4 regions of the Streptomyces parvus genome follow, and region 3 is predicted to be linked to each of the others. Evidence: riboswitches for the same ligand, from Rfam matches in the RefSeq annotation. Region 3 holds a riboswitch; each other region holds the start of a gene.
What was found. A riboswitch is a leader RNA that binds a small molecule or an ion and turns the genes downstream of it on or off. The one in region 3 is predicted to bind cyclic di-AMP.
Positions count from the first base shown of each region.

Region 1: another riboswitch for cyclic di-AMP. It lies ahead of RNL97_RS28900 (M23 family metallopeptidase); the one in region 3 lies ahead of RNL97_RS25455 (M23 family metallopeptidase).
Region 2: another riboswitch for cyclic di-AMP. It lies ahead of RNL97_RS12740 (LysM peptidoglycan-binding domain-containing protein); the one in region 3 lies ahead of RNL97_RS25455 (M23 family metallopeptidase).
Region 4: another riboswitch for cyclic di-AMP. It lies ahead of RNL97_RS15310 (M23 family metallopeptidase); the one in region 3 lies ahead of RNL97_RS25455 (M23 family metallopeptidase).

Region 1 covers NZ_CP135079.1:6,208,266-6,215,256, forward strand. The annotation lists gene hpnH (adenosyl-hopene transferase HpnH) at 1-696, shown strand, start outside; gene RNL97_RS28880 (aspartate aminotransferase family protein) at 693-2,090, shown strand; gene RNL97_RS28885 (helix-turn-helix domain-containing protein) at 2,154-2,762, shown strand; gene RNL97_RS28890 (DUF6126 family protein) at 2,827-3,000, shown strand; gene RNL97_RS28895 (tyrosine-protein phosphatase) at 3,035-3,847, opposite strand; cyclic di-AMP (ydaO/yuaA leader) riboswitch at 4,292-4,450, shown strand; gene RNL97_RS28900 (M23 family metallopeptidase) at 4,454-5,398, shown strand; gene RNL97_RS28905 (SGNH/GDSL hydrolase family protein) at 5,561-6,400, shown strand; gene RNL97_RS28910 (STM4011 family radical SAM protein) at 6,409-6,991, opposite strand, start outside.
Region 2 covers NZ_CP135079.1:2,643,505-2,650,495, forward strand. The annotation lists gene RNL97_RS12730 (FtsB family cell division protein) at 1-452, opposite strand, end outside; gene eno (phosphopyruvate hydratase) at 547-1,827, opposite strand; gene RNL97_RS12740 (LysM peptidoglycan-binding domain-containing protein) at 2,151-2,858, opposite strand; cyclic di-AMP (ydaO/yuaA leader) riboswitch at 2,864-3,042, opposite strand; gene RNL97_RS12745 (transglycosylase family protein) at 3,331-4,362, opposite strand; gene RNL97_RS12750 (cytochrome P450 family protein) at 4,539-5,843, opposite strand; gene RNL97_RS12755 (nucleoside triphosphate pyrophosphohydrolase) at 5,840-6,829, opposite strand; gene RNL97_RS12760 (SurA N-terminal domain-containing protein) at 6,883-6,991, opposite strand, start outside.
Region 3 covers NZ_CP135079.1:5,426,415-5,433,405, reverse strand. The annotation lists gene RNL97_RS25470 (bifunctional acetate--CoA ligase family protein/GNAT family N-acetyltransferase) at 1-2,544, opposite strand, end outside; gene RNL97_RS25465 (HPr family phosphocarrier protein) at 2,641-2,922, shown strand; gene RNL97_RS25460 (GntR family transcriptional regulator) at 3,096-3,803, opposite strand; gene RNL97_RS25455 (M23 family metallopeptidase) at 3,983-4,786, opposite strand; cyclic di-AMP (ydaO/yuaA leader) riboswitch at 4,801-4,967, opposite strand; gene RNL97_RS25450 (M16 family metallopeptidase) at 5,211-6,581, opposite strand; gene RNL97_RS25445 (M16 family metallopeptidase) at 6,608-6,991, opposite strand, start outside.
Region 4 covers NZ_CP135079.1:3,199,959-3,206,949, reverse strand. The annotation lists tRNA gene RNL97_RS15325 (tRNA-Met) at 178-251, shown strand; partial or broken gene RNL97_RS33110 (TipAS antibiotic-recognition domain-containing protein) at 369-524, shown strand; gene RNL97_RS15315 (PP2C family protein-serine/threonine phosphatase) at 667-1,893, shown strand; cyclic di-AMP (ydaO/yuaA leader) riboswitch at 2,178-2,329, shown strand; gene RNL97_RS15310 (M23 family metallopeptidase) at 2,342-3,373, shown strand; gene RNL97_RS15305 (aldo/keto reductase) at 3,584-4,531, shown strand; gene RNL97_RS15300 (PrsW family intramembrane metalloprotease) at 4,512-6,017, opposite strand; gene trmB (tRNA (guanosine(46)-N7)-methyltransferase TrmB) at 6,094-6,991, opposite strand, start outside.

The DNA.
Region 1 (6,991 bases), 780 kb from region 3:
GCGATGCTGATGCGGAAGAAGCTCGACAAGTTCACCCCGTCCCCGTATTTCGCCTTCGCCGTGCACATCGACGGACTGCGCGAGCGGCACGACGAGTCGGTCGCCAAGGAAGGCGTCTTCGACGAGGCCGTCGCCGCGATGAAGGAGGCCAAGCGGCGCGGCTTCCGCGTGACCACCAACTCCACCTTCTTCAACACCGACACCCCGCAGACGATCATCGAGGTCCTCAACTACCTCAACGACGACCTGCAGGTCGACGAGATGATGATCTCGCCCGCCTACGCCTACGAGAAGGCCCCCGACCAGGAGCACTTCCTCGGCGTCGAGCAGACCCGCGAACTGTTCAAGAAGGCGTTCGCGGGCGGCAACCGTTCCCGCTGGCGGCTCAACCACTCGCCGCTCTTCCTGGACTTCCTGGAGGGCAAGGCGGACTTCCCGTGCACCGCCTGGGCGATCCCGAACTACTCCCTCTTCGGCTGGCAGCGCCCCTGCTACCTGATGAGCGACGGCTACGTACCGACGTACCGTCAGCTCATCGAGGAGACCGACTGGGAGAAGTACGGCCGGGGCAAGGACCCGCGCTGCGCCAACTGCATGGCGCACTGCGGCTACGAGCCCACGGCTGTGCTCGCCACCATGGGATCGCTCAAGGAATCCCTGCGTGCGGCGCGGGAGAGCGTGGGCGGCAACCGGTGACGGACGGCGGGCCGGGCGGCTTCGACCTGGGACGGCTCCTGGCCGAGCGCGGGGCCGAACGGTACGAGCTGCATGAGCGCCACCTGAACCACCAACTGCCGCGCATGCTGCACACCATCGGCTTCGACAAGGTCTACGAGCGGGCCGAGGGCGCGTACTTCTGGGACGCGGAGGGCAACGACTACCTCGACATGCTCGCCGGGTTCGGCGTCATGGGGATCGGCCGGCACCACCCGGTCGTCCGCAAGGCCCTCCACGACGTGCTCGACGCCCAGCTCGCCGACCTCACCCGCTTCGACTGCCAGCCGCTGCCCGGACTGCTCGCCGAGAAGCTGCTCACCCACAGCCCGCACCTGGACCGCGCCTTCTTCGGCAACAGCGGCACGGAGGCGGTCGAGACGGCATTGAAATTCGCCCGGTACGCCACCGGGAAGCCCCGGGTCCTCTACTGCGACCACGCCTTCCACGGACTCACCACGGGATCCCTCTCGGTCAACGGGGAGCGCGGCTTCCGCGACGGCTTCGCCCCGCTGCTCCCCGACACGGCCGTCCCGCTCGGCGACCTCGACGCGCTGCGCCGCGAGCTGAAGCGGGGCGACGTCGCGGCCCTGGTCGTCGAGCCGATCCAGGGCAAGGGCGTGCACGCCGCCCCGCCCGGCTATCTGCGCGGGGCCCAGGAGCTGCTGCACCGGCACAAGGCGCTCCTGATCGCCGACGAGGTCCAGACGGGCCTCGGGCGTACCGGGGACTTCTACGCCTACCAGCACGAGGAGGGGGTCGAGCCCGATCTGGTGTGCGTGGCCAAGGCCCTTTCCGGCGGCTATGTGCCGGTCGGCGCGACCCTCGGCAAGGACTGGATCTTCCGCAAGGTCTACTCCGCGATGGACCGGGTCCTCGTCCACTCCGCGAGCTTCGGTTCCAACGCCCAGGCGATGGCGGCCGGGCTCGCCGTCCTGACGGTGATGGAGGACGAGGAGACCGTCGCCAACGCCCGGCGCACCGGCGATCGCCTGCGCGAGCGGCTGGCCGCCCTGGTGGACCGGTACGAACTGCTGCACGAGGTGCGCGGCCGCGGGCTGATGATCGGCATCGAGTTCGGCAGGCCGTCGTCGCTGAAGCTCCGCAGCCGCTGGACCATGCTCCAGGCGGCCCGCAAGGGACTCTTCGCCCAGATGGTCGTGGTGCCGCTGCTCCAGAAGCACCGGATCCTCACCCAGGTCTCCGGCGACCGCCTGGAAGTGATCAAACTGATTCCGCCGCTGGTCATCGGGGACGCGGAGGTGGACCGTTTCGTGGAGGCGTTCACCTCCGTCATGGAGGACGCGCACAGCGGCGGCGGGCTGATGTGGGACTTCGGCCGGACGCTGGTCAAGCAGGCCGTGGCCAACCGCTGACCTGGCACTTGCCTCTGAGGCAAGTTACTTGCCTCAGAGGAAAGATCCTGGCCCAATAGAGGTATGAACCCTCCGGACGAAGGGGTGCCGGACGAGCTCCCCGGCGTCGCACCCCGACTGCGCGATCTGCGCCGTTCCCGCGGCCTCACCCTGGAGACCGCGGCCCAGCGGGCCGGGCTCTCCCCGGCCCATCTCTCCCGGCTGGAGACCGGCCGCAGGCAGCCCTCGCTGCCGATGCTGCTGGGGCTCGCCCGCATCTACGGTACGACGGTCTCCGAGCTGCTCGGCGAGCAGCCGCCCGAACGGGACGCGATCATCCGCGGCGGCGGCTTCGAGGGGGCCAAGGCCGACGGCTGGATGTACCGGCAGGCGGGCGGCTCCGGCCGCGCCATGCAGGCGCTGCGGGTACGCGTCCCGTACGGCGCCCAGGGCGACCTGGTCCGGGTCCACCCCGGCGAGGAGTGGCTGTACGTCCTGGAAGGCCGGCTGCGGGTCGGGCTCGGCGACGCCGTCCACGACCTCGAACCCGGCGACAGTGCCCACTTCGACTCGCTCACCCCGCACCGGATCGCGGCCGTCGACCGCTGCGGCGCGGAGCTGCTCTTCGTCCACTCCCTGTTGCAGAGCCCCGCCGCCGAACTCTGCCTCGGCAGCGGATTGCACCCGCGCTGACCGGCCGTTCCCGCCGGCTCCACCCTTCACTCCACCGGCCGCGAGGCCGACAGAGAGGACCGTCATGTCCGATTCCGAGCACTATGACCCGCTGGGCCCCGGACGCCGCGCGAACGAGGACCCGCAGGAGAAGCGGATGCCGCGCGGCGTCATCATCCGGCTCTTCGCCTATCTGGTGGCGGGCCACATCGTCGCTGGCTTCCTCTACCTGCTCTTCGTGGTGGCCGGGAGCAAGTGACGCGCCGTCCCGGGGCGAACTGTCACCGGAGGGGTCAGCCCGCGTCGAGCAGCCGCTCGCGCAGCCGCTCCCGGGTCTCGGGGGAGATCTTCAGCCCCTCGGACAGATAGCGGTCCGTCGTTCCCCAGTTCTCCTCGATGGCCGCGAAGGCCGCCGCGAGGTAGGCGGGCCGCGCCCCGAACAGCGGGTCCAGCAGCTCCAGCACCTCGGGCGACATGCCGGCTCCGGACGGATCGGAGCGCTTCACCTTGTACCGGCGGTGGAGATCGTTGGACTTGAGGTAGTCCTCCTCGATCGCCTCTCGTACGACGCCGACCGCGAGCAGGGCGACCGCGATCGAGAGGCCGGCCCGGTCCTTGCCCGCCGCGCAGTGCATCAGCGCCGGGACGCTGTCCTCGGCCAGGGCGTGCAGGACCCGGCTGTGCTCGGCGGTGCGGTCCTCGATCGTCGCGCGGTACATCCGGATCATGCGGTCGACGCCCTTGCCGCCCGCTAGGACCGAACGCAGCTGCTCGATGTTGCCGCTGCCCACCAGCCGCCAGAACTCCGCGCCGTCGGCCGGGTCCGAGAGCGGAATGCTGACATTGCGGACACCGGCCAGCTCGATGTCGTAACCGTCGAGCCGGTGGTCGGCGGAGTGGCGGAAGTCGAAGATCGTGTGCAGTCCCAGCCCGTCGAGGAAGGCCGCGTCCTCGGCGGTGGCGTGCGCCAGATGGCCACTGCGGTAGAGCCGGCCGAAGGCGGTGCGCCGCCCGTCCGTCGTGGGGAGCCCGCCCACATCGCGGAAGTTGCGGACTCCGGTCAGCACGGTCTCTGTCGGCGGGACCTGCGGCACCTGCTGGGTCACGGGGGCTCCTGGGATCTCGGGCGTCGGCGCGGCTCTCCGGCGAGGGCGCTCCCGTGACGATACGACATCGATTCGACGGAAAATCATCACGGCCGCCTCCCCGGCGACGGGTGCCGGGGAGGGTGGGCTGACCCGGTGTCAGGAGCGCCGCTCGCGACATGTCCGTATTGGTGCATTTCGCAGAACATGCCCCGCTAATGGGGGAGATGGGATTTCGGAGGTGAGCGGGATCATATCCGTGACGGTCCGTGGTGAGCGCACCGTCGAGCTTTCCCGTTGCCCGTACGGAAATCCAAGATCCGTGATCCACGGAGTGTGACGGGAAATCCGGAGCGATATCGAATCGATGATTCCGCCGCGCAACCGATGGCTTGTTCCGCCCGTCCCGACCGGTTTACGGTCACCGTCAATCCGGACGGATCGCCTAATCCTGCCGCCGCCCGGAATTCGCACCCACCCACTCACGTGTGGCAGGAGCGGGGGAACCAGGTAAGCCGCCGATCCGGAGATCCGGACCGGCTAGGGGTGAAGTCGCCGCAACGCGACCGGGCATCTCCAGCCCGAACCCGACAGCTCACCTCGCAGGCGCCGGAGAGGAACTTCCCCATGCCCGAAAAGGGTAAGCACCGTCGTCCGAAGTCCGGCCCGATCTCCCGCGGCTTCCTCGCCGCAGGGACCGGCGGCGCCGCACTCGCCCTCCCGCTCATCGGCGCCACCGGCGCGAACGCCGCGGGCCAGGCCGCCCCGGCCGCCAAGCCGGCCGTCGCCTCGGTCGCAGCCGCGCACACCGCTCCGGCCGCGTCGAAGGCCGCCCCGAAGACGTACGCCGTGGTCGCCGGCGACTACCTGTCGAAGATCGCCGCCGAACACCAGCTCAAGGGCGGGTGGGAGAAGCTCTACCAGGACAACCGCTCCACCGTCGGCGACAACCCCAGCCTGATCCACCCGGGCATGAAGCTGACCCTCGGCGCCAAGGGCTCCGCCCCGGCCGAGAAGTCCGCCGCCCCCAAGGCCGCCCCGAAGAAGGCCGAACCGGCACCGAAGGCCGCGCCGAAGGAAGCCCCCAAGGGCGACACCATCTCCGCCGACGACTCCGAGAGCTCCGGCGCCTCCGCGCAGACCGGCTCCTCCGAGGCCGCCGGCTCCGGCTGGTCCGCCCCGCTGGCCAACGCCAACGTCACCACCCAGTACCGCGCTTCCGGCGCCAGTTGGTCCAGCGGTTACCACACCGGTTCGGACTTCCAGGCCGCCTCCGGCACCCCCGTCCTCGCCATCGGTCCGGGTACCGTCGTCTCGGCCGGCAACAGCGGCTCGTACGGCAACGAGGTCGTCATCAAGCACGAGGACGGCATGTACTCCCAGTACGCCCACCAGTCCTCGCTGAACGTCTCGGTCGGCCAGAGCGTCACCGGCGGCCAGCAGATCGGCCTCTCCGGCTCCACCGGCAACTCCACCGGCCCGCACCTGCACTTCGAGGTCCGCACCGGCCCGAGCTACGGTTCGGACGTCGACCCGATCGCCTACCTGCGTCAGCACGGCGTCTCCGTCTGACCGATCGGCGACGAGAAGTGTCCGAGAGGCGGTGCGCGGCGGCGCACCGCCCCTCGCTTTATTCCGGGTTTACCGAAAACTGACCGGGTGGTCTATCTCACCACCCGTCAACCCCGTATTACGGTCGCGTAGGTCACATCGGACGATGCAGGATAAGTCCTTGTGGCAGACGATTCGAGAAACAACCAGCAGCACACCATCGGGTCGTACGCGGCGATCGGCGACAGTTTCACCGAGGGCGTCGGCGACCCCGGCCCCGACGGGACCTTCGTCGGCTGGGCGGACCGCTTCGCGGTGCTCCTCGCCGACCGGCTCCCGGCCCCCGATCCGGCCGGCCCCGAGGACGCCCCGTACGAGGACTCCCCGCACGGGGACTTCCGCTACGCCAATCTCGCCGTGCGCGGACGCCTCCTCGACCAGATCGTGGAGGAACAGGTCCCGCGCGCCAAGGAACTGGCCCCCGACCTGGTCAGCTTCTGCGCGGGCGGCAACGACATCATCCGGCCCGGCACCGACCCCGACGATCTCGCCGAGCGCTTCGAGCGGGCCGTCGCCGATCTGAGCAACGCCGTCGGCACGGTCATGGTCACCACCGGCTTCGACACCCGGGGCGTTCCGGTGCTGCGCCACATGCGCGGCAAGATCGCCACCTACAACGTCCACCTGCGGGCCATCGCCGACCGCTACCAGTGCCCCGTGCTGGACCTGTGGTCGCTGCGCTCGGTCCAGGACCGCCGCGCGTGGGACGCCGACCGGCTGCACCTGTCGCCCGAGGGCCACACCCGCGTCGCGCTCCGCGCCGCCCAGATCCTCGGCCACGAGGTGCCCGCCGATCCCGACCAGCCCTGGCCGCCGCAGGCCCAGCGCAGGCCCTTCGACGCGCGGCGCGACAACATCCAGTGGGCCCGCGAGTACCTGGTGCCCTGGATCGGCCGACGGCTGCGCGGCGAGTCCTCCGGCGACCACGTCGCGGCCAAGCGCCCGGACCTGCTGCCGCTGTAGCAGGCCCCTCAGGGCTCCAGCAGGGGAAGGGCACGCCGGGACGGGTCCGGCACGACGAGCCCGTCCGGCGGCGTGCCCGTGCCGTACCCGGCCGGTATCCGCTCCAGGACACCGCCGGCGAACACGTCGTACAGCGGCAGCGACTCCAGATGCACATAGCCGATGTGGCAGTCGCACACGGCGAGCGGACACGCCCGCGGGCCGAGCGCCCGCCGGTAGCTGCCGTCGTAGAGATTGCCCAGCTCCGCCTTGACGAAGTGACAGCGCCGCACCGTACCGTCCCCGTCCACCGAGATCACCGACTCGCCCGTCCGGCAGGGCAGTCCCGCCGAGTGGTGCGGATCGCGGCTGTAGGGGAACAGCGGATCCAGCTCCGTCCAGCGCGCCGCCTCCTCATCGGTGTACGAGCGCCCCTCGGCGGCGTTCACCCAGAGATAGACCGCGTCCGGCAGCTGGGCCCGCAGCCGCCGCGCCTCGTCGAGATGCTCGTCGAACCCCACCACCCCCACGCTGTAGCGGATGCCCTTCGCCGACAGGTCCCGGCATTTGCCCAGAAAACGGTCGTACGGGGTCTGCCCGGGGTGGTACGTG
Region 2 (6,991 bases), 2.8 Mb from region 3:
TCCACGCCGTCCCAGAGGTTGGAGTGCCAGGGACGGTCGCTCGCCCCGGGCTCCGACCGACGGTCCTTGGCCGCGTCGGGGTCGGCCACGGTGTAGCCGGTCTCCCCGGGAAGGACGTAATGGAGGTGCTGGCGGGCCAGGCGCATGATGTAGGCGTCGTCCTGGAGCCGCGCCTTCTCGTCCCGCAGCTCCTCGGTGCGCCGCTGCGCCTCCTGCGAGAGCCGCTCCTGCTCGGCGATCTCGTCGCGCTGGGAGACGTACTGCCGCATCGGGTAGGCGAGCGCCACCACCAGGGAGCAGACGACCAGCGCCAGGAACGCCGCCCGGCCGGTGAGCCGGGAGCGGCGGGCCTGGCGGCGGTTCTGCGATCGGTACACCCGGGCCGCGGTCTGCTCGCCGAGCAGCCGCAGCCTGGTCGCGGTGGAGAACCGGTCGCGGTCCTTCCCGGCCATGTCTCCCCGCCTCCCCGTTACGCACGTCCGTCCCCGCACACGGTACGGGACCGGGTGCGGGGACGGGCGGAGGCCACCGACTTGACGCTGCGGGTCAGCCCTTGAAACGCGGGAAGGCGGAGCGGCCCGCGTACACCGCGGCGTCGTCGAGGATCTCCTCGATGCGCAGCAGCTGGTTGTACTTGGCGACGCGGTCCGAGCGGGCCGGGGCGCCGGTCTTGATCTGGCCGCAGTTCACGGCGACGGCGAGGTCGGCGATGGTGACGTCCTCGGTCTCGCCGGAGCGGTGCGACATCATGCACTTGAAGCCGTTGCGCTGGGCCAGCTCGACGGCGTCCAGGGTCTCGGTCAGCGAACCGATCTGGTTGACCTTGACGAGCAGGGCGTTGGCGGAGCCCTCCTCGATGCCGCGGGCCAGGCGCTCGGGGTTGGTGACGAAGAGGTCGTCGCCGACGATCTGCACCTTGGCGCCGATGCGGTCGGTGATGACCTTCCAGCCGGCCCAGTCGTCCTCGTACAGCGGGTCCTCGATGGAGACCAGCGGGTACGCGGAGACGAGCTCCTCGTAGTACTCGGTCATCTCGGCGGCCGAGCGGGACTTGCCCTCGAACTCGTAGACGCCGTCCTTGTAGAACTCGGACGCGGCGACGTCGAGCGCGAGCGCGATGTCGCGGCCCGGGACGTAACCGGCCTCCTTGATGGCCTCGACGATGAGGTCCAGGGCGGCGCGGTTGGACTCCAGGTTCGGGGCGAAGCCGCCCTCGTCGCCGAGTCCGGTGGACAGGCCCTTGGTCTTGAGGACCTTCTTCAGCGTGTGGTAGATCTCCGCGCCCCAGCGCAGGGCCTCGGAGAAGGACTCCGCGCCGATCGGGGCGATCATGAACTCCTGGATGTCCACATTGGAGTCGGCGTGCGAGCCGCCGTTCAGGATGTTCATCATCGGAACGGGCAGCAGGTGCGCGTTCGGGCCGCCGAGGTAGCGGAAGAGCGGCAGGTCGGACGCCTCGGAAGCGGCGTGCGCGACGGCCAGCGAGACGCCGAGGATGGCGTTCGCGCCGAGCGAGGCCTTGTTCTCGGTGGCGTCCAGGTCGAACATCGCCTGGTCGATGAGGCGCTGCTCGGTGGCGTCGTACCCGACGAGCTCCGGGCCGATCTGCTCGATGACGGCGAGGACGGCCTTCTCGACGCCCTTGCCCTGGTAGCGGTTGGGGTCACCGTCGCGAAGCTCGATGGCCTCGAACGCACCGGTGGAGGCGCCGGACGGAACGGCAGCACGGCCCGTGCTGCCGTCGTCGAGGCCAACCTCGACCTCGACCGTGGGGTTGCCCCGGGAGTCGAGGATTTCCCTGGCTACGACGACGTCGATGGACGGCACGAGGCATCTCCTTCTGGGATCTGACACTGGTTGTGCAGGGTCACTGTGGCCTTGCGACCCGAGCCTATCCGCCCCGGCCGCGTCAGTCGGCCGACCGCCCGCCTCCTGGGACGAAAAAGGACCCAAGGGCCTGCATATCGGGGCAGAACTCTAGAAATCTACTGAGTGGTAACAACAAGAGGTGAACGCATACGGGTCCCCGGACACCCGCCGCCCACGAAGAACCCGGCCCGGCGCGCTGGGGGGAAGAGCGCGCCGGGCCGGGAAGCCGTGCGAGGGAGAGTGCCGCCGGACGCTCTCCCTCCGGGGAGGAGAGACGGCGATTACTTCAGGTGGAGCTGCTGACCCGGGAAGATCAGGTTCGCGTCCTCGACGATGTCGTCGTTGAGCTTGAAGAGCTTGCTCCAGCCGCCCTTGACGTCTTCCTTCTGAGCGATCTTGCTCAGGGTGTCGCCGACCTCGACCTTGTACTCGCCGTCGCCCTTCTTGACCTTGTCGCCGGTCGGGGTGGTGACGGTCTTCTTGCTCTCGGCCTTGGGGGCCTCGCGCTGCTCGCTGCGCGTGGTGGGCTGCTCCGCCCGGCGCTCGGGCTGCGCCTGCTCGGGCTTGCTCTCGGACTGGCCGGAGCCGCCGGGGTTCACGCCCGGGTCCACACCGTCGTTGGTGAGGCCGCCGGCGCCGGCGCAGGCCCAGGCACCCGGGCCCTGCATGTCGAGAAGCTTCTCGGCGGTGGCGATCTGCTGGTCCTTGGAGGCCAGGTCGGCGCGCGCGGCGTACTGCGTACCACCGGCGGCGGCCCAGCTCGACTGCGAGAACTGCAGCCCGCCGTAGTAGCCGTTGCCGGTGTTGATGGACCAGTTACCGCCGGACTCGCACTGGGCGACGGCGTCCCAGGTCTCGACGGAGGCGGCGGAAGCGTTGGTCGCGCCCATCAGCGGGACGGCGACGGCGGCACCGGCGACACCCGCGAGGGTGGCGATACGGACGGCCTTGGACGGGCGGCGGTGCTTGCCCTTGCTGTTCAGCAGCATGGAACGAATCTCCTCACCGACGCCTACGAGGTGAGCTGTCGGGTTCGGGCTGATGAGTTGCCCGGCCGTGCGTCCTTGCGCACGGCTTCACCCCTAGCCGGTCCCGTACGTCCCCTCGGAGGGGGCCGTGCGGACCCGGCGGCCTACCTGGGTCCCCCGCTCCTGCCTACGGCGCTTACGCGTCTGTTCCCTTCGACCGACGGCAGGATTCGGCGTGACGGTCGACGGGGCCCGCGGTGCGAGCGGCTTCGACCGTAAACACAGGCAACCCCGACATTCAAAGATGGACATAGGGGGCAATCAACCCGAACTCGCGGTGGTCGGTGGGTCGTTTCCGCAGGTCGGGGGTGATGTGTACGGATGAGCCGGAAGAGATGCGTGAGTTGAAGCAAAGAGACCCATGTCTCACTTACGCAAAGTGGACATAGGCCTCTTAACTGCCTCTACTTTCGGGGCTTTTTCCCGAATTGGATCAGTTGGCGGCAGGCTCCTCGACGGGCCCCTCGGCACCTTTCGGCGCGGCCTGACCGGCCGCCTGATCCAGGCCCAGATCCAGGTTCTGGCCGGGCAGGATCAGGTCCGGGTCGGAGCCCAGGAGGTCCTTGTTGGTCTCGTACAGACCGGACCAGCCGCCGGGCAGCTCCTGGGCATCCGCGATCGCCCAGAGGTTGTCGCCGGGCTGCACCGTGTACGCGCCGGCGGTCGCCGCGCCGCCGCCCCGGGCGTCGCCGTCGCCCCGTGAGGCGTGCCGGCCGGATCCGCGCGGGCCGTCCCCCTGACCCGCTCCGGCCTCCTCGGGCGCGGGGGTGCCGCGGTGTTTGCCGCCCTGGCTCTTCGAGGCGTCGGGGGCGGTGGAGGGGCCGGTGGCGTCGGGGGTGCCGGAGGACGGCGGGGTGGAGGGCGTCACCGAGGAGTCGGGAGCCCCGCCGCCCCTCTCCGCGTCACCGCTGCCGCCCTTGTCCGTCGGGTCGCCCTTCTCACCCTTGCTCTCATCACCCTTGCCGGACTCATCGACTTCACCGGACTCGCCGGATTCACCCGCTTCGTCCGGTACGTCCGCCTCGTCGGTCGGGGTGGACGTCGGGTCGGGGGCCGGCGAGGTGCCCGGGTCGACGCCCGGCAGACTGCCGTCCACCGCGAGGCCCGAGATCACCGCGCAGCTCGGCCACGCCTTGGGGCCCTGGTCGTCCAGGACCTTTTCGGCGACGGAGATCTGCTGCGACCGGCTGGCGAGGTCGGCGCGGGGCGCGAACTCCGTGCCGCCGTACGCCGACCAGGTCTCCTGCGAGAACTGGAGGCCGCCGTAGTAGCCGTTGCCGAGGTCGGCGCTCCACATTCCGCCGCTCTCGCACTCCGCGACCCGGTCCCAGGTGCCGGCGTCGGCGGCGGTCGCGCCGCTCGCACCGAGCAGCGGGATGGCGATGGCCGATCCCGTCACCCCTGCGGCGACGACGAGGGCGGGTGCCTGGCGAGGGCGGCGGTGTCTGCCGTTCGCGGAGCCCATGGGTATGCCTTCCGTGCGACTGACGAGCGAGTGACCTGAGCGCCGCGCAGCAGGATTCCCTGCCTGCGTCGGCACACAAGTGACGCGTGAGCAACGTGCGACCGACGCGTCGAACCGTGAACCTAGCGGGACTCGAACGTGTGTCACAAGTCGATGCAGCGCAGATCACGTGAAAGTCACAGAGTTGACAGCGTGTCACTTTTTTCGGAACGGATTCCCGGTTCGAAGGCCACCGGAAGGGTGCGCAGTCCGCGCATGATGAGCCCGCCGCGCCAGCGCAGATCGGCAGGTTCTTCCGCAAGTCGCAGGTCGGGAAGGCGTCTCAGGAGCGTGGCCAGCGCGGTCTGCCCTTCGAGGCGGGCCAACGGCGCCCCCAGGCAGTAGTGGATGCCGTGGCCGTAGCCGAGGTGCTGATTGTCACGCCGTGCAAGGTCGAGCGTGTCCGGATCCGTGAACCGTTCGGGGTCCCGGTCGGCCGCCGCGAGCACCACCAGCACGGGGTCCCCGGCGGCGATCTCCTCGCCGCCCAGGGTCAGCGGCTCGGTGGCGTACCGCCAGGTCGCCATCTCGACCGGCCCGTCGAACCGGAGCAGTTCCTCGATCCCCGTCGTCAGCAGGGCGCTCCGCCCCGGGTCCGGGGACGCCGCGAGGGAGGCCTCCAGCCGGGCGCGCTGCTCGGGGTGGCGCAGCAGGGCGTAGGTCCCGTTGCCGATCAGATTGACCGTGGTCTCGAACCCGGCGAACAAGAGGATGAACGCCATCGCGGCCGCCTCGTTCTCCGTGAGGTGCTCGCCGTGGTCGCTGGCCCGGATGAGCCCCGAGATCAGGTCGTCCCCGGGATTCTCCCTTTTGCGGTGGATGAGTTCGGCGAGATAGCCGCGCATCTTCTTCACCGACCGGGCGACCCCGCCGCGCGGCCCGCCCCCGTGCCGGATCATCATGCCAGCCCAGTCCCGGAAGTCGTCCTGGTCCTCGCGGGGGACGCCGAGCAGGTCGCAGATGGCGTAGATGGGGAGCGGGAAGGCGAAGTCATGGATCAGGTCGGCCTTGCCCTCCTCGATGAACCCGTCGATGAGCCGGTCCGTCAGCTCCTGCACGCGGGGCGCGAACTCCGCGACCCGGCGCGGGGTGAACGCCTTGGACACGAGCCGGCGCAGCCGGGTGTGGTCCGGTGGATCGATATTGAGCAGATGCGTCATCAGCTCCGCCTTGCGCTCCCCCGGGATCCCCGTCTTCCCCTTGGCGTGCGGCGACTCGGCGTGGTTGGCCGGGTTCTTGGAGAGCCGCGCGTCGGCGAGCGCCTGCTTGGCATCTCCGTACCGCGTCACGAGCCAGGCCTCGACCCCGCTGGGCAGCGCGGTGCGGTGGACGGGGCGGTGCTCGCGGAGCCAGGCGTAGGCGGGGTAGGGGTCGGAGGCGAACTCCCAGGTGAAGAGTGCGGGGGCGGTGGTGCCGCGGGGGCAGCCGGGGGTGTCGTTCACTCGCCCTCCACCGCCAGGATCGCGTCGCGGTACGCCCGGGCCGCCGCGCGCAGGGCGGCTTCCGGGTCGGTGCCGTTCGCCTCGGCGGCCACGGCCAGGGCGAGGAGTTCGTAGCCGATGGAGTCGCCGGTGGGCAGGGGGACGTCGAGGCCGGCTGTGCGGGCGCGGCTGCCGAGTTTCGCGGCGAGGGCCAGGCCGGGCTGGCCGAGGGGGACGCCTTCGGTGACCGAGGTGCGCTGCTTCTCGATCGCCTTGGTGCGCAGCCAGTGCGCGTGGACGTCCTCGGGGGTCTCTGCGGTCTCGTCGCCGAAGACGTGCGGGTGGCGGTGGATCAGCTTCTCGACGAGGCCGCCCGCCACGTCGTCGACGGCGAAGGGTTCCTCGGGGTCCTCCTCGGCGATGCGGGCGTGGAAGACGACCTGGAGCAGGACGTCGCCCAGCTCCTCGCGGAGTTCGTCCCGGTCGCCGTCCTCGATCGCCTCGACCAGTTCGTATGCCTCCTCGATGGCGTACTTGGCGAGGCCCCGGTGCGTCTTCTGCGAGGTCCAGGGGCAGGCGCGGCGGATCCGGTCCATGACCTGGACCAGGTCGAGGAGGCGGGCGCCGGGCAGGTCGTAGGAGCCGGGGAGCAGTTCCAGGTCCGGCATGGCCACCCGGCCCGAGCCACCGAGGCGGGCCAGGCCGTCGGTGAGGGGGCCGTTGCCCTCGCCGCCGGTCAGGACGACCACCGTCCGGCCGCCCGCGCAGTCCGCGACCAGTTCGTCCGCGGAGGGCGTGGCGTGTTCGACGCGTACGCCCGCCTCGCGGAGGTAGGGCAGCTGCGGCTGGTCCGGGTCCGCGGTGAGGACGCGGTCGGCGGCGTGCAGGGTCTGCCAGGCCGGCCAGGACAGCAGGCCGGGCGCGACCCGGTGGCTGGCGGTGAGCAGGACGATGCGGCCGGGGTCGGCGGGGGGCTCGACGGAGGTGTCGGGGGCTTCGGCGTTCACCCTGCGAACCTACCTCCGCAAGCGAACCCGCTTCCGGCCGCGGCCGGGCCGGGTCAGGTCTCCGTCGGCTGCTCGGGGGTGAACTCGGTGCGCTGGGTGATCCAGGGCGCGCTGTAGTCGCCGAGCTGCATCTTCTGGTCGTCCCAGGTGCCGAAGCGCGGG
Region 3 (6,991 bases):
GCCGAGCCGGGCCGCCGCGGCGACGGCCGCCTCGGGGTCGGGGGCGGGCAGGGCGGGGCGTACGTCGATGCCGTAGCGGCCGAGCAGCTCGCGGGCCTCGTCGTGGGTGAGCGGGCGCCCGCGCGGGTCGGGGGCGGTGGCGAGCTGTGCCTCGATCAGGGCGGCGGCCCCGGCCTCGTCGATGGTGTCGTCGAGGAACTCGGGGATCTTGCCGGGCACGGCGGCCTGGCGCCGCCACTGGGCGTACTTCACGGCCTCGGCGAGGGCGCGTACGGCGCGTTCGGCGGCGGGGTAGGCGGGGATACGGCCGGGGCGGGCGGGGGCTTCGGGGTCGGCCGTTGCGGGGGTCGAAGTTCGGGGGACGGGAGTACCGGAGGTCGTTGTTCCGGGGGCAAGGGTTACGGAGGTCGACGTTCCGGGGGCAGGCGTCGAGGTCGCTGTTCCGGGGGCAGGCCTCGCGGAGGCCGACGTTCCGGAAGCGGCCGGAGCGGGCGGCGTTGCGGGGGCGGCCGGCGTTCCCGGGGCGGTGGGCCCTGTCCGGGCGGCCGTCGTTGCCGGGGTGGTGGTCCCGGTGCGGTCCGTGGTCGCTTCCGGGGCGGTGGCCGCCGCCCGGTCCGGGCCCGCTTCCGGGGACGCGGTCCGCGGCGCCGCGGTCCGGGGGCGGGGGGCCGCCGTGCTGCTCGCGGCGGCCAGCGCCTCGGCGAGGCCGCCGATCTCGACGTGGACGACGGCCACCGGCTTGGCCGACCCCCCGGCCACCGCCTTGGTCAGGGCCTCGGCCAGCACCTGTCCGTCACCGGTCTCGGCCTCCCCGTTCTCCCCCACCCACGGGATGGCGGTGACGATCACGGCGTCGCAGGTCCCGTCCGCGAGCGCCTCGGCCAGCGCGTCGCGGAAGTCCTGCGGGGAGGCGGCGGTGGTGAGGTCGATCGGCGGGCGCGGGCGCAGCCCCTCGGCGAGGCAGGCGTCGTACGTCAGCAGACCGAGGGACTCGGAGTTGCCGAGGATGGCGACCCGGGGGCCGACCGGGAGGGGCTGGCCCGCCAGCAGGAGACCGGCGTCGACCATCTCGGTCACGGTGTCGACCCGGATGACACCGGCCTGCCGCATCAGCGCGGAGACCGTCGTGTCGGGGATGCGGCTGACCGGGACGGCGTGGCCGGGCGGGTTGGTGCCGCTGTGCCGGGCGCCCTTCACCACGACGACGGGCTTCACGGCGGCGGTGCGGCGGGCGAGGCGGGTGAACTTGCGGGGGTTGCCGAGCGATTCGAGGTAGAGCAGCGCGACGTCGGTGTCCGGATCCTCGAAGGAGTACTGGAGGAAGTCGTTGCCGGAGACGTCGGCCCGGTTGCCCGCCGAGATGAACGAGGACAGGCCCGCGCCACGCCGGTGGAGGCCGGAGAGCAGGGCGATACCGATCGCGCCGGACTGGGTGAACAGGCCGATCCGGCCGCGGGCGGGCGACTCGGGGGCGAGGGAGGCGTTCAGCCGGACGGTCTCGGCGGTGTTGATGATGCCGAAGGCGTTCGGGCCGATGATCCGCATGCCGTACGAGCGGGCCTGCCGGACCAGTTCGCGCTGGAGCTCGCGGCCCTCGGCGCCCCGCTCGGCGTAACCGGCGGAGAGGACGACCAGGCCCTGGACGCCGTGCTCACCGCAGTCGGCGACGGCCTCGGGGACCCGGTGGGCGGGGACGGCGATGACGGCGAGGTCGACCTGCTCGTCGATCTCGCCGAGCGAGCGGTGGGCGGGGACCCCGTCGAGGGTGGCGAGGCCCTCGTCGAAGGCGCGGTTCACGGCGTAGGTGCGGCCGGTGTAGCCGGCGGCGAGGAGGTTGCGCAGGACCGTGCGGCCCACGCCGCCGGGGGTGCGGCCGGTGCCGATGACCGCGACGGAGCCGGGGGCCAGGAGGCGCTGTACCGAGCGGGCCTCGGCGCGCTGTTCGCGGCCGCGCTGGACGGCGAGGGACTTCTCGGTGGGTTCGAGGTCGAGGGTGAGGTGGACGGAGCCGTCCTCGAAGCTGCGGCGCTGGGTGTACCCGGCGTCCCGGAACACCTTGATCATTTTGTTGTTGGCGGGGAGCACCTCGGCGGCGAAGCGGCGGATGCCGCGCTCACGGGCGACCGCGGCGATGTGTTCGAGCAGCGCCGATGCGACTCCGCGGCCCTGGTGGGCGTCCTGGACGAGGAAGGCGACCTCGGCCTCGTCGGCGGGGGCGGAGGCGGGGCGGCCCCGGTCGTCGATGCGGTCGTAGCGGACGGTCCCGATGAACTCGCCGCCGATCGTGACCGCCAGTCCCACCCGGTCGACGTAGTCGTGATGGGTGAAGCGGTGCACGTCCCGGTCGGATAGGCGGGGATACGGGGCGAAGAAGCGGTAGTACTTCGATTCGTCGGACACCTGCTCGTAGAAGCTGACCAGTCGCTCGGCGTCGTCCGTGGTGATCGGCCTGATGCGCGCGGTACCCCCGTCACGGAGCACCACGTCCGCTTCCCAGTGGTCGGGGTACGCGTGATGCGGACTCTGTTCCGGCGTGGGCTCCATGGCCAAAGCCTACGGCCGGACGGGAGGCCGGGCACAGCACCGCGCACTGCATGAGAGACTGGTCTAGACAACCATTGATATGTGAAGGGCAGAACCATGGCTGAGCGCCGCGTAAACGTCGGTTGGGCCGAGGGCCTGCACGCCCGCCCCGCTTCCATCTTCGTCCGTGCCGCCACGGCCTCCGGCGTCCCCGTGACGATCGCCAAGGCCGACGGCAACCCGGTGAACGCCGCCTCCATGCTGGCCGTGCTCGGTCTGGGCGCGCAGGGCGGCGAGGAGATCGTGCTCGCGTCCGACGCGGACGACGCCGAGGCCGCTCTGGACCGGCTGGCGAAGCTGGTCGCCGAGGGCCTGGAAGAGCTTCCGGAGACCGTCTGACCCCTCCGACTCCGGTCCGTCCGGATTCGACCCGCGCGAGAGCCGTGACCCGGTGAAGGGATCACGGCTCTTTCGTTTCCGCGAAGGATTCGGGAAAGATCCGCACCTCGCCAATGCGGGCAGCGTGAAATGGTGCCCCGGAATTACTTCCCTCTTTGTATACGGTGTTTCTGTTAATGCCGGACGCCCGCAGTGTTTACGCCGTGTTGCGAACTTCTCACCGGGGGGACGGGGGCGGTGCGACGCCCCGGGAGATCCGGGCGGCGGAGCCGGTGCTCGGCGGTGGAGCGTTCCGCGTGCTGGGCGGTGAGCGCCCTCGCCCGTTCCGCGTCGCCGCGCGCCACCGCGTCCACGATCGCGCCGCGCTCGGCCCAGGAGTCGACCGGACGGGCCGGCTGCTCGACCGCGTACATCCAGGCGATCTTGTGCCGGAGCTGGGTGAGCAGCGCGATGAGCCCGGGGCTGCCTGAGGCCTGCGCGAGGGTCTCGTGGAACCAGCCGCCCAGCGAGCGCAAGTCCTCGCCCTCGCCCCGGCGGGCCCGTTCCTGGCCCAGTCTGACCAGACCGCGAAGCACCTTCAGGTGGGCTTCGGTGCGGCGCTGGGCGGCGCGGGCCGCGCCCAGCGGCTCCAGGAGCATCCGCACCTCCAGAAGGTCGGCGGCCTCCTGGACGGTGGGCTCGGCCACGCAGGCGCCGGCGTGTCTGCGGGTGACCACGAACCCCTCGGACTCCAGGGTGCGCAGCGCCTCGCGGACCGGGACGCGGGAGACCCCGTAGCGGCGTGCCAGCAACTCCTCGGTGAGGCGGCTGCCACGCTCGTAGACACCGGAGACGATGTCGTCACGGATTGCCGTGCATACCGAATGCGCGGGAATGCGCATATCCGAACCTCCGCCTTGATCCCCGCGAAACGCGGCCGCCCGACGTCTGTTCCGTGACTCTATGACAATCCGGCGGAATTTCCGATGGCAGGCCGGAATCCAGGGATATCTTCACGCGGGAATTACCGAAGGCCCCGGCGGGTGCCGGGGCCTTCGGACGGTGGGTCGCGCGCGGCGGGTCAGACGTTCAGACCGTGGGAGCGCAGGTAGGCGACGGGGTCCATGTCGGAGCCGTAGTCGGGGGTGGTGCGGGCCTCGAAGTGCAGGTGCGGGCCGGTGGAGTTGCCGGTGGAGCCGGAGAGGCCGATCTGCTGGCCGGAGGAGACGCTCTGGCCGACGGAGACGCCGATCGACGAGAGGTGGCCGTACTGGGTGTAGGTGCCGTCCGCCATCCGGAGCACGATGTTGTTGCCGTACGCGCCGCCCCAGCCGGCCTCGACGACCGTGCCGGCGCCGACCGCGACGACGGAACTGCCGGAGGCGGCCTGGAAGTCCACGCCGGAGTGGCTGCCGGAGGACCAGAGGGAGCCGCCGGTGTTGTAGCCGGTGGTGACGTGGGAGCCGGCGACCGGGAGGTGGAAGGCGTTCAGCCGGGCGCGCTCGGCGGCGCGGGCGGCACGGGCCTCCTCCTCGCGGACCTCCTCGGCACGGGCCTCGGCCTCGGCCTTCGCCTTGGCCTTGGCGGCCTTCTCGCGGGCCTCGGCGGCTGCCTTGGCCTTCGCCTTCGCGACCGCGTCGGCCTGCCGCTCCTGGGCGCGGGCCTGAGCGTCGATCTGCTCGGCGAGGGTGGCGTCGACGGAGAGGGCCTGGGCGAGGCCGGTGTCGGCGACCTTGGCGGCCTCGGTGTCAGCGGCGAGCGCCGGGGAGGACAGCGAGCCGAGGACTCCGGTGGTGGCCAGGGCCGCGATGCCGGCGGCCTGGGCGCTGCGACGCGTGAGGCGGCTCGGGGCACGGTGCTTCCCGGTGGCACGGGTGAACGCCATGGAGGGGCTGGTTCCTTTCCTTCCTTCTCGCCTACCGGGTTAGCTGACGGGTTCGGAGCAGGAAGGTCTCCTACGGATCCCCGCGCCGGTTCGCGGCACGGGCCTCCGATTCACCCCAGGGACTGCGTGGGTCCCCGGCTCCCCAGGCTCGCGCCTGACGGGGACTCGGCGATGACTGCCCGGCGCCGCGGCTGCGGCATACGGGTGACGGACAGCCGGGCCGACGCTAGGCGGGGCGGCTTCCCATCACCAAACGGATAAGGGGATTTGTCGTGCATCCCACAGGGCAGACAGGCAACCACCCCACCAAAGGTGGTGAAGCGGACTAAACAGGCAAAAACACAGGACCCCGACGAAGTCTCTTCCGTCGGGGTCCTGTTCACGGCAGTGGGTCGCACGGTGGCGGCCGTGCTCCGCGGCGGTGTCAGCCGGTGACGACGGTCACCTCTCCGATACCGAGGGCCTTCACCGGCTCCGCGATCCGCGCGGCGTCCCCCACGAGGACCGTGACCAGCCGGTCGACCGGGAAGGCGTTGACCACGGCGGCGGTCGCCTCCACGGTGCCCGTCTCGGCGAGCCGGGCGTAGAGGTGGGCCTGGTAGTCGTCGGGGAGGTGCTGCTCGACCTGGTCGGCCAGCGTGCTGGCGACGGAGGCGGCGGTCTCGAACTTCAGCGGGGCGACGCCCACCAGGTTCTGCACGGCCGTCTCGCGCTCGGCGTCGGTCAGCCCCTCGGCGGCGAGCGTCCGCAGGACCTTCCAGAGGTCGTCCAGGGCCGGTCCGGTGGACTCGGTGTCCACCGAGCCGCTGATCGCGAGCATCGCCGCGCCGCCCGAGTCGGGGCCGGAGGAGCGCAGCACCTGGGCGAAGGCGCGCACGCCGTAGGTGTAGCCCTTCTCCTCGCGCAGCACCCGGTCCAGCCGGGAGGTGAGGGTCCCGCCCAGGCAGTACGTGCCGAGCACCTGCGCGGGCCACACGCGCTCGTGCCGGTCGGCGCCGATGCGGCCGATCAGCAGCTGGGTCTGGACCGCGCCGGGACGGTCCACGATGACCACGCGGCCGGTGTCGTCCGCGGTGATGGGCGGCACCGGGCGGGCCTGGGCGGTGTTGCCCGACCAGTCGCCGAGGGTCTCCGCCAGCAGCGCGTCCAGGTCGATGCCGGTCAGGTCGCCGACGATCACGGCCGTCGCGGTGGACGGGCGGACGTGGGCGTCGAAGAAGGCGCGCACGGCGGCCTGGTCGATCCGCCGGACCGTCTCCTCGGTGCCCAGGCGCGGCCGGGACATCCGGGCGGTGGCCGGGAACAGCTCCTTGGAGAGCTGCTTGGCGGCGCGCCGGGACGGGTTGGCCTGCTCGTGCGGGATCTCGTCGAGGCGGTTGCCCACCAGTCGCTCGATCTCGCTCTCGACGAAGGCGGGGGCACGCAGCGCCTCGGCGACCAGTCCGAGCGCCTTGGCCAGCCGGGAGGCCGGGACCTCCAGGGAGACCCGGACGCCGGGGTGGTCGGCGTGCGCGTCGAGCGTGGCGCCGCAGCGCTCCAACTCGGCGGCGAACTCCTCGGCGCTGTGCTTGTCGGTGCCCTCGGAGAGCGCCCGCGACATGATCGTGGCCACGCCGTCCAGGCCCTCGGGCTCGGCCTCCAGCGGCGCGTCCAGGAAGATCTCCACGGCGACGACCTGCTGGCCGGGGCGGTGGCAGCGCAGCACGGTCAGCCCATTGGGCAGAGCGCCGCGCTCGGGCGCCGGGAAGGCCCAGGGGCGGGCCGTGCCGGGCGTGGGCTGCGGGTGGAACTCCATGGCTACTCCAGTCACGGCGGCGTCGCTCACTTGGCCGCCCCCTCGTGCGCGTCGGTGCCCTCTTCGCCCTCGGCGGCCTCGTCGGCCGGCTCGATGGGCTCGTAGACCAGCACCGCCCGGTTGTCGGGGCGCAGGGCCGCCTCGGCGGCCGCGCGCACCTCCTCCGCGGTGACGTCCAGGACGCGGCCCACCGCGGTCAGGGCGAGCTGTGGGTCGCCGAACAGGACCGCGTAACGGCACAGTTCGTCGGCGCGGCCGGCGACCGTGCCGAGCCGGTCGAGCCACTCGCGCTCCAACTGCGCCTGGGCCCGCTCCATTTCCTCGGGGGTGGGCCCCTCGGCGGCGAACCGGGCCAGCTCCTCGTCGACGGCGGCCTCGATCGTCTCCACCTCGACGCCGCCGGAGGTCTT
Region 4 (6,991 bases), 2.2 Mb from region 3:
CCCTGCCATGCGACTCGACGGCTCCTGGTGCCGCCTCCTCCCGCCGCAGGTCCCGACGGCCGGGTGCTCGGCCCTGCGCGTCTCCGGCGCCACCTCGCCGTAACGGACGTGCCGGGGGGATGCCCGGAGCAATTGGTCAGCCGCACTCCGGGAATGCCGTACAGTTGTGTTTACCGACGCGGGGTGGAGCAGCTCGGTAGCTCGCTGGGCTCATAACCCAGAGGTCGCAGGTTCAAATCCTGTCCCCGCTACTGAAGATCCGGGCCCGGCACGCAGACAGCGTGCCGGGCCCGAGTCGTTGCCCGGCACGGAGTGGTCCATTCAGGAAATCGCCCGCCGGGCCGCACCACGATGCTGCGGGAGTCCGGGCTCCCGCGGCCGGCCGTTCGTACGTGATCGGGCTCGGGGGGATGTATGTCGCCGACCCGTGCTCCGGAAAGAACTACGATCGCTACGGGGACGGCACCGCCGCCTTCGTACGGGACGCACCGACGGTCCGCGCGCAGCACCGGCTCTCCGACTGACCACGGTCGGCCGGGCCGCCACTCGGGTTTCCCCCTATTCGGCCGATGCGGAGTCGCCGCTCGGCGCGGCTCCGGGAAGCCTGGGCGGGGCGCGGTACCGTCCGCAGCCGTGGGTGGACCGGGCAGGAGTGCACAGGTGGGGATGGCCGAGAGACGGCACAGCGGAGCGGCGGGGAGCATCGATGCCGTGGGCCGTGCGGTGTTCGGTTCCCGGGAGGGGGAGCTGACGTTCGGCGGTGGACGGGGCACCGGGCGGTTCATCCGGATGCTGCCCGCCCTGCTCATCGTCGGCGGACTGCTGTTCGACTGGCTGGCCCCGCCCAACTTCACCGCCGTCCCCCTCTTCGTCGCGGCCCCGCTCATCGCCGCCCCGTTCTTCTCGCTGTCCCGGACCGTCCGCACCGGGATCGCTGCGGTCATCTCCGTCACCGTGATGCGGATCTCCGACGGGACGTCCACCCAGGTGGTCCCGGTCATCGAGATGATCACCGTGCTCACGGGCTCGGTGCTGGCCCTCGTCATCAACGGCGTCGTGCGGCGCGGCAACGAGCAGCTCGCCTCGGCCCGCGCCGTCGCCGAGACCGCCATGCGGGCCGTGCTGCCGACGCCCGCCGAGCGGACCGGCGGGCTCCAGGTGGCCGCACGGTACGAGGCGGCCCAGGCGGACGAGTTCGTGGGCGGCGACCTGTACGCCGTCGCGGACACCCCGTACGGCGTACGGATCGTGGTCGGCGACGTCCGAGGCAAGGGGCTGGACGCCGTCGGCGCGGTGGCGGTGATCATCGGCGCGTTCCGGGAGGCCGCCGAGCAGGAGCGTTCGCTGGAGGGCGTGGCCCAGAGGCTGGAGCGGGCGCTGGCCCGTGAGGGGACGCGACGGTACGGGCTGGACGCCATGGAGGGGTTCGTCACCGCTGTACTGGCCGAGATCCCGCCCGGGGCGGCCACGGTCCGTCTGGTCAACCGCGGCCACCCCGAGCCGATCCTGCTCCACGCGGACGGGGCTCTGGAGGTGCTGGCGCCCTCGGTGCCCGCACTGCCGCTGGGGATGGAGCTGGGGGTGTGGCCGGACCGCGCCGAGGAGTGGGCGATGCCTCCCGGGGCGACGCTCCTCGCCTTCACGGACGGCCTGTCCGAGGCCCGGGACGCGAACGGGGTCTTCTACGATCCGGCCGCCCGGCTGCGCGGCCGGATCTTCCCGGGGCCGGAGGAGCTGCTGTCGGCGCTGACCGATGACGTACGGCTGCACACGGGCGGGCATGCCACGGACGACATGGCGCTGATCGCGGTCGGCCGGCCGGCGGAGGGGCAGCCCGTGCGCCGGACCACGGTGAAGATCGTGGGCCGGGGCGACGAGGACGCGGCCCGCTGACGTGGCGACCCCACGCGTCCACGCGTGTACGTGCCGACCGCCGGACTCGGAGCGATGACACGGTGTGTGATCGAAGCGCACCGCTCCGCATAACATTTGATACACCGTCAGAAAAAGACGTGTGGCTGAGCTCCGGTCAAGTCGCCCGATTCCACCCGCTTGTGCCCCGTACCTCCCACCCCTGTTCGTTAATGATCAACAGGAACAGCTTGGAATCGGGCCCGGGTGTCTATTAACGTTCGATAACGCAGCGCGGTCGTCACAGCCGTCGTCAGGGACGGCGCCGCGCGCGAGCGCCGAATTCCGCAAGGGAACCGGGGAACCACCTACATGGGGTGAATCGGACGCCTGCGTCTCGTGAGAGGCGGAGGGGCCCGTAGGAGACCTTCCTGCTCCGAACCCGTCAGCTAACCCGGTAGGCGAGAAGGAAGGAAAGGAGTGCGCCCACGTGGCGTCCAACAAGCCTGCCCCTGAGGCCCCGTCACCCTTCAGCCCCGACAGCTACGGTGGCGCCGAGCGGTCCGTGGGGGAGTGGAATCCCACCGAGGACTCCATCCGTCCCGTGCGCGGCAGGCACCGCGTCGCCAAGCAGCGTGGTCTGGCCCGTAGCTCCACCGTCCTCGGGGTCGGCGTCATAGCGGCCGTCGGAGCGGGGGGCATGGCCACCGCTCAGGACAAGGCACCCGTCTCCATCTCTCTTCCCGATTCCATCGCGGACAACCTCCCCGACGCCAAGTCCCTTCCCGGCGTCGGGTCCTTCATGTCCGACGACGCGGAGGCCGTCCCGGTCGCCGCGGCCGCGCCGCTCACCACCGCCGGACTCACCAGCGCCGAGGCCGAGCAGGGCACCGACGCCGGCGAGGCACTGCGCGCCCGGATCCTCCAGCAGGCCGAGCAGCAGCAGGCCAGCGCCGACGCCGAGGCCAAGGCAGCGGCGGAGAAGGCAGCCGCCGAGAAGGCGGCGGAAGAGGCCAAGAAGCAGCAGGGCGAGGCCGAGGCCGAAGCCGCCGCGAAGAAGAAGGCGGCAGAGGAAGCGGCGAAGAAGAAGGCGGAGGAGGAGCGTCTCGCCAAGCTCGCCGCCAGCTTCTCCCTGCCGGCCTCCTCGTACACGATCAGCTCGACCTACGGTCAGTCCGGCGCGATGTGGTCCTCCGGCCAGCACACCGGCCTCGACTTCGCAGGGGCGGCCGGTTCGCCGCTCAAGGCCGTGCACAGCGGCACGATCACGTCGGCCGGCTGGTCCGGTTCGTACGGCTACCGCACGGTGCTCCAGCTCGATGACGGCACCGAGATCTGGTACGCCCACCAGTCCTCGATCGACGTCTCGGTCGGCCAGAAGGTCACCACGGGCGAGACCATCGGCCGCATGGGCGCCACCGGCAACGTGACCGGCGTCCACCTCCACATGGAGGTCCGCACCGCGGGCGGCTCGGCGATGGACCCGATGGCCTGGCTGACCAGCAAGGGCCTGCAGGTCTGAGCCCTCGGGCCGGCGCGCGCCGTCGGCCCGGGGCCGCCCTTCTCCGGCGGCCCGCCCCGAAACCCCGGCAGCCCTGACGCACACCCCCCGACGTCAGGGCTGCCGGTCTGTCCGGGGGAGGGGGCGACAGGCCCGGAAGGCGTACGCGGCGGAATCCCGGACGGAGTACGCGGCGGAATACCGTCCCCGCCCGGCCCGTTGGACCCTCGCATGACTTCCACGCGCACTCTCCTCGGCACCTCCGGCCTCCAGGTCTTCCCCCTCGCCCTCGGCGGCAACGTCTTCGGCTGGACGGCGGATGAGGAACAGTCCTTCGCCGTCCTGGACGCGTACGTCGCGGCCGGCGGCAACTTCATCGACACCGCCGACGCGTACTCCGCCTGGGTCGAGGGCAACCACGGCGGCGAGTCGGAGACCGTCATCGGCAAGTGGCTCGCCTCCCGTGGCAACCGGTCCGACATCGTCGTCGCCACCAAGGCCGGCGCCCACCCCGACTTCCGGGGCCTGGCCGCCGGCACCATCAAGGGCGCGGCCGAAGCGTCCCTGCGCCGCCTCGGCACCGACCACATCGACCTCTACTACACGCACTTCGACGACGAGACCGTCCCGGTCGAGGAGATCATCACCGCCCTCGACCAGCTGGTGAAGGACGGCAAGGTGCGCCACATCGCCGCCTCCAACATCAGCCCCGAGCGCCTCGCGGCCTCCCTCGCCTTCTCCGAACGCGAGGGCCTCGCCCGGTACGTCGCGCTCCAGCCGCACTACAACCTGGTCTCCCGCTCCACCTACGAAGGCGCGCTCCAGGACACCGCGGCCGACGCGGGCCTCGCCGCCGTCCCGTACTACGCGCTCGCCTCCGGCTTCCTCACCGGCAAGTACCGCCCCGGTACGACGGTTCGGAGCGCACGGTCCGCGAAGGCGGGCGGACACCTGGAATCGGAGCAGGGCCGCAAGGTGCTGGCCGCCCTCGACCAGGTGGCCGGGGAACGGAACGCCGAGATCGCGACGGTGGCCCTCGCCTGGCTCGCCGCGCAGCCGACCGTCGCCGCGCCGATCGCCTCCGCCCGTACGGTCGAACAGCTCCCCGCCCTCGTCGCGGTCGCCGACCTGCGGCTGACCGACCGGGAACTCGCCCTGCTCACCGAGGCGTCGGCCTGACGGAGCCGGGGTCGCCGTACCCGTAACCGTACGGCTGCGCCTGGGTCTGTCCGTACGGCTGTCCGTACGCCGGGCCGTATCCGTGGCCGTTTCCCGGCCCGGGGCCGTAGCCCTGCCCCGGGCCGTACCCGTACGGCGTCGGCGCGTGGTGTCCGGAGTGGGCGTGGCGGCCGTGGTGCGGGCCCCGGCGGGACGTGAGGCGCGCCGCGTGGGTCAGGGCCGGGGCCGCGACGTCCCGGCGCTGCCACAGGTGGTGCAGCAACTCCCGCTCCCGGGCGCCGAAGTCCGGGCCCACCGCGCCGTGGCGGGCCCGGCGGCGCAGACCCGCGAGCGACGTCGCGAACGACTCGTACTCCGCGACCGCGCGGGCCGCCGCCCGGCCCCGGGTCCGGTCCTGCTGCCAGTGGCGGGCCAGGTCGCGGGCCATGCCCCGGGCCCGCATGGAGGAGAGCGCCGACGGCTCGGCGGGGGCGAGCCAGCCGGCCGCCGCATACGCGGGCAGCTCGGCGGCGAGCGTACGCAGCTCCCGCTGGCGCGACCAGATCGCCACCCAGGTCACCAGGGCGAACGCCGGGACCATGACGATCCCGTACACCGCGTAGAAGCCGTACGGGCCGAAGGCCGACGAGCCGTTCCACAGGGCGTGCAGCCCCATGGCCAGCAGCAGCCCCAGCACCGGCAGGGCGATCCGGCGGACCCGGTGGCGGCGGGCGCTGACGGCCGCGAAGCCGAAGCCGAGGCCGGTGAGGACCGTGAACAGGGGGTGCGCGAACGGGGACATGACGATCCGCACGAAGAACGTCCCCGCCGTCACCGAGGCGAACCCGGAGCTGCCGATCTGCTGGTCCTCGCCGAAGGCGTTGCCCAGATAGAGGATGTTCTCGGTGAACGCGAAGCCCGTCGCGGTGAAGCCGGCGACGACGATGCCGTCCACCACCCCGCTGAACTCCCGTCTGCGGAACAGGAAGATCAGCAGCACGGCCGCCGCCTTCGCGCTCTCCTCCACGACGGGGGCGATCACCGTCGCCCCCAGGGTGTCCGCGCTCGCCGGGTCGGCCGTCGCGGTGGCTATCCAGCGCGTGGCGAAGGAGTTGGCGATGATCGCGACGAGAGCCGCGGCGCACGCGCCCCAGGCGAAGGAGAAGATCAGATTCCGCCAGGGCCCCGGCTCGACCCGGTCCAGCCAGCGGAAGGCGGCCATCAGCAGCGGCACCGGAAGCACCGCCAGACCGAGGCCGACCAGGAACCCCTCAGGACCGGTCTGTTCGCGGACGAGCGCGAGGATCACCAGGCCGCACAGCAGGAGCGCCACGATTACGGCCCCGGCACGGAACGCCTTGCTGCGCCACACCATGCCGACGCGGCGTGGCCGGTAACGCGCCCGGCCACGCTCCGGCGCCGCGCCCAGGACCTCGTCGAGCCGCTGCTCGTGGAGGAACGGGACGGCCGGGTGCGCCTGCTGATGCTGCACGGAGGGGTCGGACACCTCTCGACCCTAACGAGGAGCACTGACACCCGGCGACGGCGCATCCGGCCAGGACATGGCCGTACGCCGTCGTGCGTCAGACGCGGGCGAACAGCAGGTCGTGGACGACGTGCCCCTTGTCCAGGCCCTGGCCCTCGAAGCGGGTGAGCGGCCGGAACGCGGGACGCGGGGCGTATCCGCCGTCGGCCGCGGTGTTCTCGAAGCGGGGGTGCGCGGTGAGCACCTCCAGCATCTGCTCGGCGTACGGCTCCCAGTCCGTGGCGCAGTGGACGATCGCGCCCGGCTTCAGCACCGGCGCCACCAGGTCCAGGAAAGCGGGCTGGATGAGCCGCCGCTTGTGGTGCCGGGCCTTGGGCCACGGGTCGGGGAAGTAGACCCGTAGGCCGTCGAGGGACTCGGGGGCCAGCATCTCGCGCAGCAGGATGACCGCGTCGCCGTTGGCCACCCGTACGTTCGTCGAGCCCGCCTTGTCCGCGAGGCCGAGAAGATTGCCCTGGCCGGGGGTGTGGACGTCGACCGCGAGAATGCCGGTGCCCGGGTCGTCGGCCGCCATCTGCGCGGTGGCCTCGCCCATGCCGAAGCCGATCTCCAGGACCACGGGCAGCCCGTCGAACAGCTCGGCCAGATCGAGGACGCGCTTGCCGTCGATGTCCAGGCCCCACTTCGGCCACAGCCGCTCCAGGGATTCCTGCTGGCCGGTGGTCACCCGGCTGCGGCGCGGCTGGAAGCTGCGGATCCGGCGCTCGTGGTGCGAACCGGCCGGGTCGGCGGCGGGGCCTCCGGGGAAGCGCGGCTCCATGCGCAGCCGGCGCGCACGCTCGAAGGAGGCGGCCCGCAGCGCGGCGGCTTCGTCGGCCGTGGCGTCGGCGGCCCGGGCCTCGTCGGCCGCGGCTTCCTCGCTCGCGGCGTCGGCGAGCGCGTCGGCCGCCGTGGAGCCGGTCCGCGCGGGGCCGGTCGGCGTCGCCTCGGCGTCG